One region of the Vibrio sp. R15-SG3-ISO1B genome, then DNA from elsewhere that is predicted to be linked to it. Evidence: predicted binding sites of a transcription regulator. Region 1 holds the regulator's gene; each other region holds the start of a gene.
What was found. The regulator MetJ, encoded in region 1, represses methionine synthesis genes. The targets are predictions, from matches to a motif close to TTAGACNTNTANANGTCTAA.
Positions count from the first base shown of each region.

Region 2: the regulator MetJ is predicted to act here: its motif matches at 3,097-3,116, upstream of metK (methionine adenosyltransferase).
Region 3: the regulator MetJ is predicted to act here: its motif matches at 2,959-2,978, upstream of AC6R0S_RS07355 (MetQ/NlpA family ABC transporter substrate-binding protein).

Region 1 covers NZ_JCBDGG010000007.1:6,879-12,566, reverse strand. Annotated here, with positions in the region: gene priA (primosomal protein N') at 1-1,356, opposite strand, end outside; gene rpmE (50S ribosomal protein L31) at 1,682-1,903, shown strand; gene AC6R0S_RS02330 (malic enzyme-like NAD(P)-binding protein) at 2,144-3,424, shown strand; gene metJ (met regulon transcriptional regulator MetJ) at 3,538-3,855, opposite strand; gene AC6R0S_RS02320 (O-succinylhomoserine (thiol)-lyase) at 4,116-5,282, shown strand; gene AC6R0S_RS02315 (bifunctional aspartate kinase/homoserine dehydrogenase II) at 5,282-5,688, shown strand, end outside.
Region 2 covers NZ_JCBDGG010000005.1:43,085-48,772, forward strand. Annotated here, with positions in the region: gene AC6R0S_RS01455 (SprT family zinc-dependent metalloprotease) at 1-488, opposite strand, end outside; gene AC6R0S_RS01460 (DUF2189 domain-containing protein) at 578-1,378, opposite strand; gene metK (methionine adenosyltransferase) at 1,867-3,021, opposite strand; gene tkt (transketolase) at 3,380-5,374, shown strand; gene epd (erythrose-4-phosphate dehydrogenase) at 5,544-5,688, shown strand, end outside.
Region 3 covers NZ_JCBDGG010000029.1:107,247-112,934, forward strand. Annotated here, with positions in the region: gene fruB (fused PTS fructose transporter subunit IIA/HPr protein) at 1-819, opposite strand, end outside; gene cra (catabolite repressor/activator) at 1,195-2,172, shown strand; gene AC6R0S_RS07350 (hypothetical protein) at 2,273-2,791, opposite strand; gene AC6R0S_RS07355 (MetQ/NlpA family ABC transporter substrate-binding protein) at 3,008-3,805, shown strand; gene AC6R0S_RS07360 (cobyric acid synthase) at 3,936-5,411, shown strand; gene modA (molybdate ABC transporter substrate-binding protein) at 5,408-5,688, shown strand, end outside.

The sequences.
Region 1 (5,688 bases):
GTAGTAGGCGTCGCAGCGCTTGCATTCCGCGATCCAGCCACATTCATGACACATCAGAGCCGGGGAAAAGCCGCGTCGATTTAAAAACAGCATCACCTGATTGCCTGCGTTGAGGTGCTTGCGCATTTGAGCGATCAGTGGCGCAGAGAGGCCCCCCTCTAAATAGAGCCCTTTGACGTCAATCACTTGATTGGTGGTGGGCACCGCACTGCCTGCTCGGCGAGACAAATGCAGATGATGATATTTGCCAGACAGCGCATTGTGCAGCGTTTCTAACGCGGGCGTTGCTGAACCAAGCACAATCGGGATCTGCTCTTTGTTGGCGCGCATGACCGCCACATCGCGCGCATGGTAGCGCAAGCTATCTTGCTGCTTGTAAGAGCTATCGTGCTCTTCATCGACAATAATAATGCCCAGATCAGCAAAAGGCGTCAGCAATGCAGATCGCGTCCCAATCACAATGCCGGCCACTTTATCGCGCGCGCACAACCAGGCATTGAGGCGCTCGGTGTCATTCAATCCAGAATGTACTACCTCAATCGGCACGTTAAAACGCTTTCGAAAGCGATTGATGGTTTGTGGCGTCAGGCCGATTTCCGGCACCAACACCAAAGCCTGCTGACCCCGTTCGAGGACTGGCTTAATCATGTTGAGGTACACCTCGGTTTTACCTGAACCGGTCACCCCTTCGAGCAAAAAGCAGCCAAAACCGCTGAAACTGTTGACCGTCGCGATGGCGATCGCTTGCTCTTCATTCAGCTTTGGTTTCTCGACATCGGCTTCAATGTCAGCACCCCACTTAGCAAAATGAGGCTTGCGCTCAATCGACTCAATCCAACCTTTGTCTGTCAACGCGCGCAGCACGCTAGTGCTGACCTCTTCATCAACAAAACGTTGGTGTGACGTCGGTCCGTGTTGCAGCATCTGCATCACTTTGGCTTGCTTAACCGCTCGGCCAAATCCATGCATCAATTGATCGCGTCCGGTTGGCGTCAGTTGCCATTCCACCACGGCGGTAAAGTCGGCCGGTTTTCCCTTACGCAGGGCGCTGGGCATCGCATTGGCTAAGGTGTCGCCAAGTGGATATTGGTAAAAGTGGCTGCACCAGTGCAACAAGGTATATAACGAGTCAGGCCAAACAGGTTGACTGTCGAGCACCTGCTTAATCGGCTTGATTTTGTCCATCGGCAGCGATGACTGCTGCACCAAGGCCGTCACGATACCGACTAAGGTTTGACGGCCAAAAGGCACAGACACGCGCCCACCAATCACTGGAAAAAGGTGTCCAGGGATTTGATAGTCAAACTGTTTATCTAGTGGTACGGGTAACGCGACTCGGGCGATGGTGGGTCTCATTCAGTCTTTCACTGCAGGTCGATGACGCGTTTAGTCTAAGGGAAAAGGCAGAGTGAGAAAAGCCAGCGCATCTCAGTGTCTGTATGAGGAGGCGCGGGTAACGCCACTTCGCGATAACATCCATGCCTCTCCCTCTCCTGCAGCGGCTAAAAAAGTAGCGATTTCTGCCCCAAATCGGTTGATCCTAGGCGTACTATTCATTACTATATCGCGCCTTAGAGATATGGCTGCTCTGGCAGCGGTGTCCTAAATCCATTTTACATTAACTACGTGTGGTGTCCGGCTCTGAATCGGATAGCGACACGGCCTATATTGAGGTTACCCCATGAAAGCTGGAATCCACCCAGAATACAAAGCAGTAGCAGCAACTTGTTCTTGTGGCAACACATTTGAGTTCAAATCTACTCTAGACAAAGAATCAATCCACCTAGACGTATGTGACAAATGTCACCCATTCTACACTGGTAAGCAACGTATCGTTGATACAGGCGGCCGTGTAGATCGCTTTAACAAGCGTTTCGGTGCTCTATCAAGCGGTAAGAAGTAATTCCTTCTCGCGGATAGGAAAAAGGACGCTGCGGCGTCCTTTTTTGTTGCCAGAAATTTAGAGCAATTAACCTATTCACAGCAAAACCCGCAGTCATATCTCTTTCTATCTGGTCTAATCTCCAGTCGTTTCCCACATATTACCCTACTCGCTCGCATTCTGACCTAGGCAGCTTGACTCAGTTCCTCTAAAATGATTAACCCCCTTTGTGCTGAATCATTTTAACGAGTACCTATTTCTATGCCTGATGACCACCGTCAAGACCTGACCCCTGAAGAACAATTTCGCCAAAAAGCGCTCGACTACCATGCCTTTCCAAAACCAGGCAAGATCTCTGTCGAGCTGACCACCCAAGCAGAAACCGCGCAAGATCTCGCGCTCGCCTACAGCCCAGGCGTGGCCGAGCCGGTACGAGAGATCGCTCAAAACCCCGATAATGTCTATAAGTACACTGCAAAAGGCAATATGGTGGCAGTGATCTCCAACGGCACAGCGATTCTTGGCCTAGGTAATCTTGGCCCACTGGCATCAAAGCCCGTGATGGAAGGCAAAGCCCTGCTGTTTAAGCGCTTTGCAGGTTTGGACTCCATCGACATCGAAGTCAAACATCGCACCATCGATGAGTTTGTCGACACGGTCGCCAACATCGCGGATACCTTTGGCGGCATCAACTTAGAAGACATCAAAGCGCCAGACTGCTTTGAAATCGAAAAACAATTAATTGAGCGCTGTGATGTGCCAGTCTTCCATGATGACCAACACGGTACCGCCATTGTGACGGCTGCTGGCATGTTAAACGCCATTGAGCTGCAAGGTAAAAAACTGGAAGACGCCGTGATTGTCTGTCTGGGCGCCGGTGCGGCTGCCATCGCTTGTATGGAGCTGCTGATCAAGTGCGGCGCGATGCGCGAGAAAATTTACATGCTGGATCGCAAAGGTGTGATCCACACTCGACGTGATGATCTCAACGAATACAAACAACTGTTTGCCAACAACACCGACAAACGTACGCTGCAAGATGTCATCGAAGGCGCCGATCTGTTCCTTGGCGTTTCTGGTCCTAACCTGTTATCGCCAGATGATCTTAAATTGATGGCCGACAAACCCATCGTGTTTGCCTGCTCTAACCCAGATCCTGAGATCAAACCTGAGCTCGCTCATGATGTACGCAATGACCTCATTATGGGTACAGGTCGCAGTGACTACCCGAACCAAGTCAACAACGTACTTTGCTTCCCGTTTATTTTCCGTGGCGCACTGGATGTACGTGCTAGCGAGATCAACGATGAGATGAAGCTCGCTGCCGTAGCGGCGATCCGTCAACTGGCGAAGGAAGAGGTCCCTGCCAATGTTCTGACCGCCGCGGGTGTGGATTCACTCTCGTTTGGCCCAGACTACATTATTCCAAAACCGATGGACCCAAGACTACTCCCCCGCGTCGCCAAAGCGGTCGCGTTAGCCGCGGTAGAATCCGGGGTGGCACGCATTGAGCTGCCTGACCATTACATGGATATCGAGTAACCTTGACGCCCACTACCAGCCACGACCTTTGTCTCTGGCTGAGCAAAAACAACAAAGCCGCTGACGATGTCAGCGGCTTTTGCATTCAAATTCGGTGCAAAACAGGGCGAGCGTTAGTCGTCAAACGCCTCAAACTCAATCCCCATCTCCGTCATCAGCTTTTTCACTTCAGCGGGAATATCATCTGGACGGTCTTTACGCAAATCTTCATCCGTCGGTAATGGTTGACCTGTGTAAGCGTGCAAGAACGCTTCACACAACAACTCACTGTTGGTGGCATGACGCAGGTTGTTGATCTGGCGGCGCGTACGCTCGTCTGTTAATACCTTAAGGACTTTAAGTGGGATGGAGACCGTGATTTTTTTCACTTGCTCACTTTTCTTACCGTGTTCTGCGTATGGGCTAATGTATTCGCCATTCCAGTCTGCCATTGCGCACCTTTATATTTGCGTATGAGTGTTTAAACCACAATTTTAACGGTATTTATGGCTACAAGCAAAGACATATAGACGTCTAGAAGTGTTGACGTCTTAAAAAATGAGAAGTAAAGTGGTTGGCGATAGGAGTGGAATCGGCCCAAACTGTGAGTGTGTCGCAGCACTACACCACATTGGGTGCCGGATACACCTGATAAGCAACAGGTATATCGCATTCCCTAAAACAAGTCACTACTGTTCGCAAGGAAAACGCTATGAGCACGCGCAAACCCGCCACCATCGCGGTACGTACTGGTATCGAGTCAGACACCCAACATCACGCTGTCGTTCCCCCTATTTATCTCTCGACCAATTACGGATTTCCGGCGTTTGGTGAAGTGCCGAAATACGATTACACGCGTTCTGGCAACCCGAACCGTGGCCTGCTTGAAACGGCGCTGTATGAATTAGAAGGTGGAGAAGGCGCAGTGGTGACCAACTGTGGCACCTCAGCGCTCAACCTTTGGGTGTCTGCGTTTGTCGGGCCAGATGATTTGATTGTCGCGCCACACGATTGCTACGGTGGCACCTATCGACTCTTCAATACCCGTGCGCAAAAAGGCGACTTCAACGTGTTGTTCGTCGACCAATCCGATGACGCAGCCTTGACCGCCGCCATCAACCAGAAACCCAAGCTTATCCTGTTGGAAACGCCATCAAATCCTTTGGTGCGTGTGGTGGATATCGAGAAAGTCTGCCAGCAAGCGAAACAAGTCGGCGCACTGGTCGCGGTTGACAATACCTTCTTAACCCCGATTTTTCAGAAGCCACTCGAACTGGGTGCGGATTTCGTTATTCACTCAACCACCAAATACATCAACGGTCACTCCGATGTGATTGGCGGCGTGGTGATCACCAAAACCAAAGTGCACGCTGAGGAACTGGCTTGGTGGGGCAACTGCATTGGGGCCACCGGCACGCCGTTTGATAGCTACATGACGCTGCGCGGCATCCGCACGTTAGGCGCACGAATGAAAGTGCATGAACAAAGCTCGGCAAACATTCTCGACTTTCTGAAAACAGAGTCACTGGTCGGCCGCATCTATCACCCAAGCTTGCCGGATCACCCTGGCCATGGCATCGCTAAGAAACAACAATCAGGCTTTGGTTCTATGCTCAGCTTCGAGTTCGCTGGCAGCTTTGAAGAACTGAAACAGTTTGTCGGTGAGCTGAAACTCTTCTCGCTTGCAGAATCGCTAGGCGGCGTAGAAAGCCTCATTTGTCACCCAGCGTCAATGACCCACCGTGCGATGGGAGAAGCGGCACTGGCCGAGGCAGGTGTCTCTCAGCAACTGCTGCGTCTGTCTGTCGGTCTTGAAGATGCCGATGACCTGATTGACGATCTCAAGCAAGCCTTTAACTGTGTGAAGGAGTCCGCGTAATGACGACATCGCGTCAACTGCATAAATTTGGTGGTAGCAGCTTAGCGGATCCGGAGTGCTACCGCCGGGTAGTCACCATACTCAAAGAATACTCTGGCAGCGATGATCTGATCGTTGTCTCAGCGGCCGGTAAAACCACCAATCATTTGATTGAATTTACCGAAGCGCTCTATAAAGACGGCCGCCTTGCCCATGAAGCGTTGCAGTCGGTACGACAATTCCAAACAGGGCTTATCGAAGCCTTGATTGACAGTGACGACGAACAAGCGCACATGCTGGCGACGCTCAAAGACGAGTTCACCACCCTCGGCGAATTAAGCGCCCCGTTAAGCGAGGCGGAGCGAGCTGCGGTACTTGGCCACGGTGAAATGTGGTCCTCAAGACTGCTCGCTGCGCTATTGAATCA
Region 2 (5,688 bases), on a different contig from region 1:
TGTTTGCCAGAAAATACCAGTGTCTGCTGACACTGTTGGCAGCGATAGCTTGCCTGTTTGCGCTGCACTTTATTGTGGCGTCGAATAGAGAGCGGGTAGTCACGACACGCACAACGGTATTCAAAGGTTTTACCCTGAACAGAGGTGACAGCAAAGCTGTGGGTGGTGTTGGCTTTGACACCGAACACTGACTCCATGACCCCTTGCCACTCTTTGCCGTGCGGGCGAACGCGACCATAAACTTGATAGGTGACAAGGTGGGCCACTTCATGGGGGATCACTTCTTGGAGAAACGCCGCTTGATTCTCCGCAAACAACACCGGATTGAGGCGGATTTCATTGAGTTGCAGGTACGCTTTTCCTGCCGCTTTGCCGCGCAGCTTAAACGAGAGCGTTGGCATAGGAAACGGCCGGCCGAACGCCTGGCGGGCTTGCTCGATGCATTGTGCGATCACTCGCTGAGTTGAATAGGTGAGGGTCAAATCCACAGGTGACTCATCTTCGCTGGCAGAGATACAGGATAAAAAACGCCCCGAGAGAGCTCGGGGCGTTCACTATACCTCAAATAGGCCACATGTTAAGGGTGATGGCGTTTCTTAATCACCTCATGATACGCGTGCCAAGTGGCGTAGCCGAGTATCGGCATCGTAAAGAGCATCCCGATACCATAAGTGGCAAAGCCAATTAAGATTCCGCCACAAATGATCGCAGCCCAGACGATCATGGCACCAATATTGGATTTAACGGCGTTAAAGCTACTGAATACGCCAGTCATCATATCCACGCGTCGCTCCATCATCAGCGGAATGGCAAACGCTGAGATACTGAACACAACACACGCCAGCACTAAACCCACTAATGAGCCGATGATCAAGAAGGGGAGAAAGTCGCTCAACGGCGCCCCTTGTACTGAAGGGTAAAGTGCATGCAACAGCGCCGCGATACGCATCCAAAAAATCATACACACCGCAAGCAGCACGGCAAACGCCCATTGTGAGGTGGAGTTGCGCCCGATGGCTTTCATCGAGTGAAGCAAACTGGGTTTATGTCCGCGCTCTCGCTCCCAGCTTGCGTCATACAAACCGAGCGCTAAAAAAGGCCCAATGAGCATATAGACGACCAGACTGGGCATCACCACAAGGTGTGTGCCTTGCCACTGGACGAGGAGAACAATGCCGATGGCCGCCGCCATAAAGCACAAGCCGTAGAAAGCGCTAATCAGCGGCATGCGAACAAAGTCGTGCAAGCCGAGCGCGAGCCAATGAAATGGGGCAGAGATACTGACCTGATTACACGGTATGGTGCGCGCGTATTCGTGGTCGCTGACTTCCTTATGTTTTTGCTCTTTGAAGTCATGTGGGTTAACCGTACGAGGCATAACTCCTCCTTGATCAATCTCGATTCTCATCCTCTTCTTTGCCTTTTGAGTGGTGGCCGAGAAAAGGGGTTGTTACGTATTTGTAAACAAAAGACGTTTTTAAACGCAAGCCGTTCGCAAACACGAGAGAGTGCTGACCCGATTCGCTGATGTGCTCCTAGACGCTGACGTTAAAGGGTGTGAACTCTCAGTTTCATGTTGATGCCGTGATCTGAACACAAGCTTTGCGCGTGTTACTCGGCGCAGAGGGGATGGCAGTCACGTCTGGTTTTATACGTAAAGACGTCATCCTTGGATGCGTTCATTTAACATATTGTTAACTATTGACCTCAATGGCGTAAATTACAACCTGGGAGGTTAAATTTTGTTCAATGATGGGTGGGGGGGATGCGAGGTCGGGGTGAGCAAAGCGAGCGAGGAGGCTAGATGGCAGGCAAAAGAAAGGGCTTTTGGCGAACCAAAAGCCCTGAAATAGTGTGGCTCAGTGATTACTTGAGACCAGCGAAGTCACGCAGTTCTGCGGCTTTATCCGTCGCTTCCCAAGGGAACTCTTCACGACCGAAGTGGCCGTAAGCGGCGGTCTTCTTGTAGATCGGCTGAAGTAGGTTCAGCATCTCTTGCAGGCCGTATGGACGTAGATCGAAGAACTGACGTACCGCCTCAATGATGATGTCGTGCGAGACTTTCTCAGTACCGAACGTTTCCACCATGATAGACGTTGGATCCGCAACACCGATTGCGTAAGACAATTGGATTTCACAGCGATCTGCCATACCCGCTGCGACGATGTTTTTCGCCACGTAGCGTGCTGCGTAAGCGGCACTACGGTCTACTTTCGATGGATCTTTACCAGAGAATGCACCACCACCGTGACGCGCTGCGCCGCCGTAGGTATCAACGATGATCTTACGACCGGTCAAACCACAGTCGCCCATTGGGCCACCGATAACAAAACGACCGGTTGGGTTGATGAAGAAGTTAGTGTCTTTGTTGAGCCACTCAGCTGGTAGAACAGGTTTGATGATCTCTTCCATTACCGCTTCGCGCAGATCCGGCGTTGAGATAGAGTCACAGTGCTGAGTTGACAGTACGACCGCATCGATACCAACGATCTTACCTTCGTTGTACTGGAACGTAACCTGAGATTTTGCATCTGGACGCAACCATGGCAGTGTGCCGTTCTTACGTACTTCCGCTTGCTTTTGCACTAGGCGGTGTGAGTAAGTGATAGGCGCTGGCATGAGGACTTCAGTCTCGTTACATGCGTAACCAAACATGATGCCTTGGTCACCGGCACCTTGCTCTTTTGGATCCGCTTTGTCGACACCTTGGTTGATGTCTGGAGACTGTTTACCGATGGTGTTTAGCACTGCACACGAATCCGCGTCAAAGCCCATGTCAGAGTGAACGTAGCCAATTTCACGTACGGTTTGGCGCGTTAACTCTTCGATGTCTACCCATGCAGAAGTGGTGATTTCACCGCCGACCATGACCATACCGGTCTTGACGTAGGTTTCACACGCTACGCGAGCTTTTGGATCTTGCTCGAGGATCGCATCGAGAACCGCATCTGAGATTTGGTCTGCAATTTTATCTGGATGGCCTTCTGATACGGATTCAGAAGTAAACAGGTGCTTAGCCATGAGAGCTCCATTTAATCTGTTGGATGGGCGTCATTGCTCGCCCAGCACAAAAATAAGGTTAAATTATGTAGGTGTATCTACATCTAGACGTCTATTCTAGTTTTGCGTGCTCGAATTACAAGTTATTTTTGTGATTTAAGTAGAGTAAAAACGCGTATTTTTCTCAATCCGCCGCGTGAGGTAAAGAGCAATCGTTTGCATCAAGCAGTAACGAAAACCGGCGGTCTTCGAGAAATTTGCAATAAATATCGTAGATCTGGCGTTGATTAGACAGTAATCGATTGCACCCGCGCAGATGCTCTGCGAGAATTATCGCCCACATTAGTTATCAATTCGCTTAATGCATTCAGGAGCAGACATGTCTTCTCGTAAACACTTGGCCAATGCAATTCGTGCACTTAGCATGGATGGTGTTCAACAAGCTAATTCCGGTCACCCAGGCGCACCGATGGGGATGGCGGATATCGCCGAAGTTCTTTGGCGTTCACACTTAAACCACAACCCAGCGAACCCAGAATGGGCAAACCGCGACCGTTTTGTGCTATCAAACGGCCACGGCTCAATGCTGATTTACTCTTTGCTGCACCTAAGTGGTTACGAGCTGTCTATTGATGATCTGAAAAACTTCCGTCAGCTTCATTCAAAAACGCCGGGCCACCCAGAATATGGTTATGCACCGGGCGTAGAAACCACTACTGGTCCTCTTGGCCAAGGTATCACTAACGCAGTGGGCATGGCGCTGGCAGAGAAAGCATTAGCGGCGCAGTTCAATAAAGAAGGCCATGACATCATCGACCACTTCACCTACGTATTCATGGGGGATGGCTGTTTGATGGAAGGGATCTCTCACGAAGCATGTTCACTAGCGGGCACTCTGGGCCTTGGCAAGCTGATCGCTTTTTGGGATGACAATGGCATCTCGATTGATGGTGAAGTGGAAGGTTGGTTCTCTGACGATACACCAAAACGCTTTGAAGCTTACGGTTGGCATGTTATTCCAGCTGTCGATGGCCATGATGCTGAGGCGATCAACGCCGCCATCACTGCCGCGAAAGCGGACCCTCGCCCTACTCTAATTTGTACTAAGACCATCATCGGTTTTGGTTCACCAAACAAAGCGGGCTCTCACGATTGTCACGGCGCGCCACTAGGTGCAGACGAAATCAAAGCTGCGCGTGAGTTCCTAGGTTGGGAGCACCCAGCATTTGAGATTCCAGCAGACGTATATGAGCAGTGGGATGCGAAAACCGCAGGCGCAGCATCTGAAGCGGCGTGGAACGCTCAGTTTGAGGCTTACGCAGCGGCGTACCCAACAGAAGCGGCGGAGCTGAAACGTCGTCTCAACGGTGAGCTTCCTGCGCAATGGGAAGAGAAAGCGAATCAAATCATTGCTGATCTGCAAGCCAACCCAGCGAACATTGCCTCGCGCAAAGCGTCTCAAAATGCGCTTGAAGCGTTCGGTAAAATGCTGCCTGAATTTATGGGCGGTTCGGCGGACCTTGCGCCATCCAACTTGACCATGTGGTCGGGCTCAAAATCACTGGAAGCAGACGATTTCTCAGGGAACTACGTTCACTACGGTGTGCGTGAGTTCGGTATGACGGCCATCATGAATGGTATTGCGCTGCATGGTGGTTTTGTCCCTTACGGTGCGACCTTCTTGATGTTTATGGAGTACGCTCGTAACGCGATGCGTATGGCCGCGCTGATGAAAATTCAGAACATCCAAGTGTACACGCATGACTCGATTGGTCTGGGTGAAGATGGCCCAACGCACCAACCCGTTGAGCAAATGGCGTCACTTCGCCTAACGCCAAACATGAGCACATGGCGTCCATGTGACCAGGTGGAATCTGCGGTCGCTTGGAAATTGGCGATTGAGCGTAAAGATGGCCCAACGTCTCTGATTTTCTCTCGTCAAAACCTCGCGCAGCAAGAGCGTGACGCTGAGCAAGTGGCTAACATCGCTAAGGGTGGTTACATCCTAAAAGATTGCGCGGGCAAGCCAGAGCTTATCCTTATCGCCACCGGTTCTGAAGTGGAACTGGCTGTCGAAGCGGCGGCGCAGCTTACTGCTGAAGGCAAGCAAGTACGTGTGGTGTCTATGCCATCGACGGATGCGTTCGATAAGCAAGACGCAGCGTACCGTGAATCCGTACTGCCAGCTGACGTAACAGCACGTATCGCTATCGAAGCGGGTATTGCGGACTTCTGGTACAAGTATGTCGGCTTTGGCGGCAAGATCATCGGTATGACAACCTTCGGTGAATCAGCGCCTGCTGGAGAGCTGTTCAAGCTGTTTGGCTTCACGACAGAAAACGTTGTGAACACAGCGAAAGAACTGCTTGCTTAATTGTGGCGATGTAGTTTGAAGGAAACCGAGTCGTGAGTGGCTCGGTTTTTTTTATTTAGTTCCTAGTTCCTAGTTACTAGAAATAGGCGGTTTCGGGGATTGGAACTCGCATCTGGGCACGGGCTCAGTTACTATCTGTGACACGAAAATCAGGTAGGGTGAGGAAAGGATGCTTAAAATTGCGATCAATGGATTTGGACGTATCGGTCGTAATGTGTTGCGCGCGGTTTACGAGAGCGGCAAACATCAGCAGATCAAAGTGGTCGCGGTCAACGAGTTGGCACAGCCTGATGCGATGGCGCACTTACTGCAAT
Region 3 (5,688 bases), on a different contig from region 1:
TAGCGCGATGACTTGTTCGCCACTGCCATCAAGCAATGAGGTGTGTTTTTGTTCAAAAACTAACTGCGTCAGGTTTTCTAAGATTGCTTGATGTGCATTGTTGCACGCTGCAAAGGTGATCAATGCTTTGACGTTTTCACCGTCAAATTGGCATTGATTCGCCGTGGAAACAAAAGAGACACCGCTACGCTGAACACCTTTTTCACTGCCGACTAACCAAAGCCCTTGACCAAGGTGGGTGGGTGTTTTTGATACGATATCGGCAACAAAATCATGGTTTGCGCATCCGGTATTTTTGAGCAAACCAGAGGCGACAGCGCTGAGCTGGACCATATCACTGGCTGGAAAGCCGACTTGAACTAACGACGCGTCGAGATCCACTTCTAACTGAACATCGCCATTCAGGAGTGCGACGATTTCATCCGCGGTTTTTACCGATTTTAGGCGTTCTTCAACGCCGTCAGCGCTCAGTACTTTGGTCAATTGCTTAAGAATGCCCAAGTGTTCGTCCGATTTTGCCGCAATACCAATGGCGACGTAGACACGGTTACTGTCACCCCATTCTACACCGTCAGGGAAGTGGTGAATCGCAACGCCTGTCTCTTTGACCATGTGACGCGTGTCGGTGGTGCCGTGTGGGATGGCTATGCCGTTGCCTAAAAACGTCGAGTTTTGCTTCTCGCGATTGAGCATGCCCTCGACGTACTGCGCGTCGACTAAGCCTTGATTCGCAAGTGTCGATGCAATGTTTTGAATAGCGGCAAATTTATCATCCGCCTGTTGCGATAGGGTGATATCAGTTTTGGTGAGCTTGAGCATGGCGCTTCTCCAGCATAAAAGTCATACAGTTCGTTCTCAGTCTGTGGGCGCGGAGTGCAACTTCTGTTGTCTCTTCTCGCTATTTACTTTCATCTGTTTACTGGGCAGTCAGTATAGCTTGCGACCAGTAACCACTTTAGTGAATCGATTCAGCAAATTCGCGCCACAAAAAAGTTTTAGCAAAGAATGGAGTAATATCGATGAGGTTCCCGCCTCAATAGTGTTCAACTTGGTTGAAAATAGTGACCTTACTCTTGTTTTATTCTTTGCTGAATCCTTTCAGCTTTTATACTGAAACGTTTCAGCTTATAATTCAACTCAGCGATAGATCTTTGATGAATTATTATGATCGTGCGCACAGATTAAGGTAGAGATATGACACTAGATGAAGTAGCCAAATTGGCCGGTGTGTCCAAGACAACCGCAAGCTATGTGATTAACGGTAAAGCACAAAAATATCGGATCAGCGAAAAGACACAACGTAAAGTGATGGCGGTGGTGGAAGAGCATAACTATCGCCCGGATCTTGCCGCCAGTACGCTGCGCGCAGGGCAAAGTCGATCGTTTGGGTTGGTGATCCCTGATTTAGAAAACACCAGTTATGCCAAGCTTGCAAAACTTCTCGAACAAAGCTCTCGAAAAGCAGGCTATCAAATATTGATCGCCTGTTCGGATGATGACGCTGATACGGAAAAAAATGTCGTCAATGCGTTGATCAGTCGTAAGGTCGATGGGCTGTTTGTGGCAAGCGCGATGCCAGACGCCAATGAATTTTATCTCGACATCCAACACAAGGGCACGCCGGTTATCGCGATTGACCGTCCCTTAGACGATGAGTTTTTTTCATGCGTGATCAGTGAAGACTTTGGCGCGGCGAATGAGCTCACTCACTCCGTAATTAGTGACGCCGTCACAACTATTGGCTTAATTGGTGCACTTCCAGACCTCAATATCTCTAAAGAGCGTGAGTTGGGTTTTAAGACGGCGGCAGAAGAGCGAGGTTGCAGTGTAGTAATTGGCTATGGTGACCACTTTAACCGTATTGACGCGAAAAAGGTGATGCGTACTTGGCTGGCCAACAATGAGCTCCCCAATGCGATTGTGACCACCTCGTATACATTGTTGGAAGGGGTATTAGACGTATTTCTCGAGCAACCAGATTTGGTTAAAGGCATCAAACTGGGGACCTTTGGTGATAATCGTCTGCTTGATTTCCTCCCCTTTAAAGTGAACTCTTTGCCTCAGCAATTTGAAATGATTTCAGACAGCGCGTTGGCGTTGGCACTTAACGCATCGGCAAAACGTTACCATCCGGGTATTGAGTTGATTCCACGTGAGTTGATTGTTCGCTAACCGTTTTAACTAAGATAAGGTTACTAAAACAGGGATACTAAAACCGTGGAACTAAAAAGCGCCAAGACGGCGCTTTTTTCACATCAGAGCAGCACGATCATCAGTACTGAAAACGAACGCTCATCGTCAATTGTGGACCATAGAGTCCGTTGTTTCTTGTCTCGGCTGATAGCGACATCTGCTGAGTAGAGTGAAAACGAAGTCCGGCGTGAAAGACAGAGGAATCATCCAAACGGCCTAATCGCATCGTCGCTTCGACTTGTTCAGTCAACCAAAGACGACCGCCAATGTTCATTTCAATCTGCGTGTCACTGTCACCTGCTACATATTTTGTTTGGTGAAGTAGCATTTGACCATACACATCCGCAAATTGTGTTACTGGTCCATTAAAACCGATACCACCGGCAACGTCATAATCGCCATCAAACTGAGAATCGGCGCGAATGATCAAATGGGAATTTTCCGTGAATAGAGTGGTGAACTCACCGCCTAATGTCGAGGGATTGGCGCCTACACGCACTTCAAAGTAGTTGTAGCTGAAGTTATTCGCTTGTGCTGATGTCGCCGCAAGAGCCAGCGCGCTGGTAAGTAGGATTTTTTTCAAAACAGTCTCCGACATTGTCAATTTTCCGTCTAAGCGCCACATTGGCTTGGCGTTTTTGCCTAATGAAAAAAATATTAGCAAGTTTTAAGCCAGCCATTTGAGGTGGGTGTCATTATTGATGATTTAAAATGATTTGTCGCCTACGAATTGAATTGATTGATTTTTTATATAGAAAGCTTACAGTGGAGCTCTAGCCATCTAAAAGGCTTTTATTAACAATGAGAGGGAAATATGAAGTTAATCAGTAAGGTGTCGTTGTTAGCATTCATCACGGTAGTCGGACTTACCGGGTGCGGCGAAAAAGAAGAGTCAGTGATTAAAGTTGGAGCGACGGTTGGCCCACACGCCCAGGTTGTCGAGGCGGTAGCAAAACAAGCCGAGCAGCATGGGTTAAAGGTGCAAGTGATCGAGTTTTCGGATTATGTCACGCCAAACGCGGCGCTTGATGATGGCAGTATCGATATCAATAGTTATCAACATCAACCATTTTTAGACAGTTTTAATCAAAATCATGGTACAGAACTTGTCTCAATCGGCCGTTCAATCCTCATGCGTATGGGACTTTACTCAAATAAATACCGCACTTTAGATGCGTTGCCAGAGAAAGCGCGTATCGCGATACCTAACGATCCGACTAATGGTGGTCGCGGTCTATTATTGCTTGCTGATGCGGGAGTGATCACCCTGAAAGAGGGCGTTGGATATGCGGCAATGCTCACTGATGTTGTGGACAACCCTAAACAGTTCGAATTCATCGAGGTCGATGCGGCGCAGTTACCCAGAACTCTGGATGATGTCGATGCTGCGGCAATCACGATGAACTATGTGATGTCATCAGGGCTTGATCCGCAGAAACAGAGTATTTATCTCGAATCGACCGATGCCCCGCTCGCTGTTATGGTCATCGCGACCCGTAAAGGGGAAGAGACTAAACCTGAGTATCAGCAGTTTGTTGAGATCTTCCAATCGCAAGAGACTAAAGCCTTCCTAGCCAAGCAGTTTGGTAGCACGATTGAGGCGGCGTTCTAATTCGCAGAATGATTGAGAGCCCGAGGCATTACCACCTCGGGCTTTTTTTATCGAAACATTAGCGATTGCAAGGTGGGAGTGGTATCGTCAGCCAACATAACGGATGGATTTATTGTAGTTTTTTCTTTATATGAAAACGCCTCTTCAAGCCCTAATGGTACAGGGTACAACCTCTGACGCAGGAAAAAGCGTCGTCGTGGCAGGTCTTTGCCGAGTGTTGGCTCGCCGTGGTGTGCGAGTTGCCCCATTTAAACCACAGAATATGGCGTTAAACAGCGCCGTAACCTCTGATGGTGGTGAAATTGGTCGCGCCCAAGCGGTGCAAGCTTTAGCCGCCGGTGTTGAGCCTAGTGTACATATGAATCCAGTGTTACTTAAGCCTAATTCCGATACTGGCGCACAGGTGATCGTGCAAGGTAAAGCACTGAGTAATATGGAAGCGTGTGGTTACCAGAACTACAAACAGTTAGCACTGCCTTTTGTGATGGACTCGTTTAGTCAACTGACCGAACACTATGATTCGATTATGATCGAAGGCGCTGGTAGCCCAGCAGAAATCAATCTACGTGAGAATGATATCGCCAATATGGGCTTTGCTGAGGAGGCGGATGTGCCCGTCGTGATTGTCGCCGATATTGACCGGGGCGGCGTGTTTGCTCACTTATACGGCACTCTGGCCCTGCTATCAGAGAGCGAGCAGCAGCGAGTCAAAGGATTTATTATTAATCGCTTTCGTGGTGATATTTCACTGCTCGAACCTGGCCTTGATTGGCTGGAAGAAAAAACCGGCAAGCCTGTCATCGGCGTGTTGCCCTATCTGCACGGGTTTGAGTTAGAGGCGGAAGATGCCATCAATACTCAGCAATCGCTCAATTCGAGCGCGAAGATTCAGGTTGCGGTGCCAGTGTTTACTCGGATCAGCAATCACACCGATTTTGATGCGTTAAGAAGCAACCCAGACATTCACCTTAGATACGTAGGTAAGGGGGAGTCGCTGTCGGGAGCAGACGTCATTATTTTGCCGGGCTCAAAATCGGTCCGCAGCGATCTTGCCTACTTAAGCAGTCAGGGATGGGATCGCGATATCCAGCGTCATCTTCGTTTAGGCGGCAAAGTGATTGGCATTTGTGGTGGATACCAAATGCTGGGTCAGAAAATTGATGATCCTTTGAGGTTAGAAAGTGACGCAGGCAGCACTGCAGGGCTAGGGTACTTACAGACTGAAACGGTGATCACCGACTCCAAAACGCTAACGAATGTGGATGGCCAACTCTCATTAAATGGCAGCACGGTGCCCGTATCAGGCTATGAGATTCACGCTGGTCGCACTCAAACCACAGATGTATCGCCCATTATGCTCAGTTCGGGTGAGAGGGATGGCGCGTTGAGTGAGTGTAATCAAGTCTTTGGGACCTATTTACATGGTATCTTTAACTCGGCCGAGGCGACGACGCAGATTATGCGTTGGGCAACCGGTGAGGATATCGGCGCGATAGACCATAATGCGCGCCAACTTGAAGCCATCGATCGTATTGCTGATGCCATCGAGCAGCATTTGAAACTGGATTTACTCTGGCCAGAACTAGAGACACAGAACAAACAATGAAACAACGATTTTCACTTTTCTTCGCTTTGTGGTTAAGCCTTGCTTTTCACGCTCAGGCGCAAGACAAACTCACGGTCTATGCTGCCGCGTCGATGACCAATGTGGTCTCAGAGCTCGTGAATGAATTCGAGCAGCAGCGTGATGTTTCGGTGACCACTGTGTTTGGTGGCTCGTCATCCCTAGCGCGGCAAATTGCCTATGGCGCTCCCGCAGACGTGTTTATTTCAGCGAACCATCAGTGGGTGCAATATTTGATCGACAACGGCAGTGTAGAACC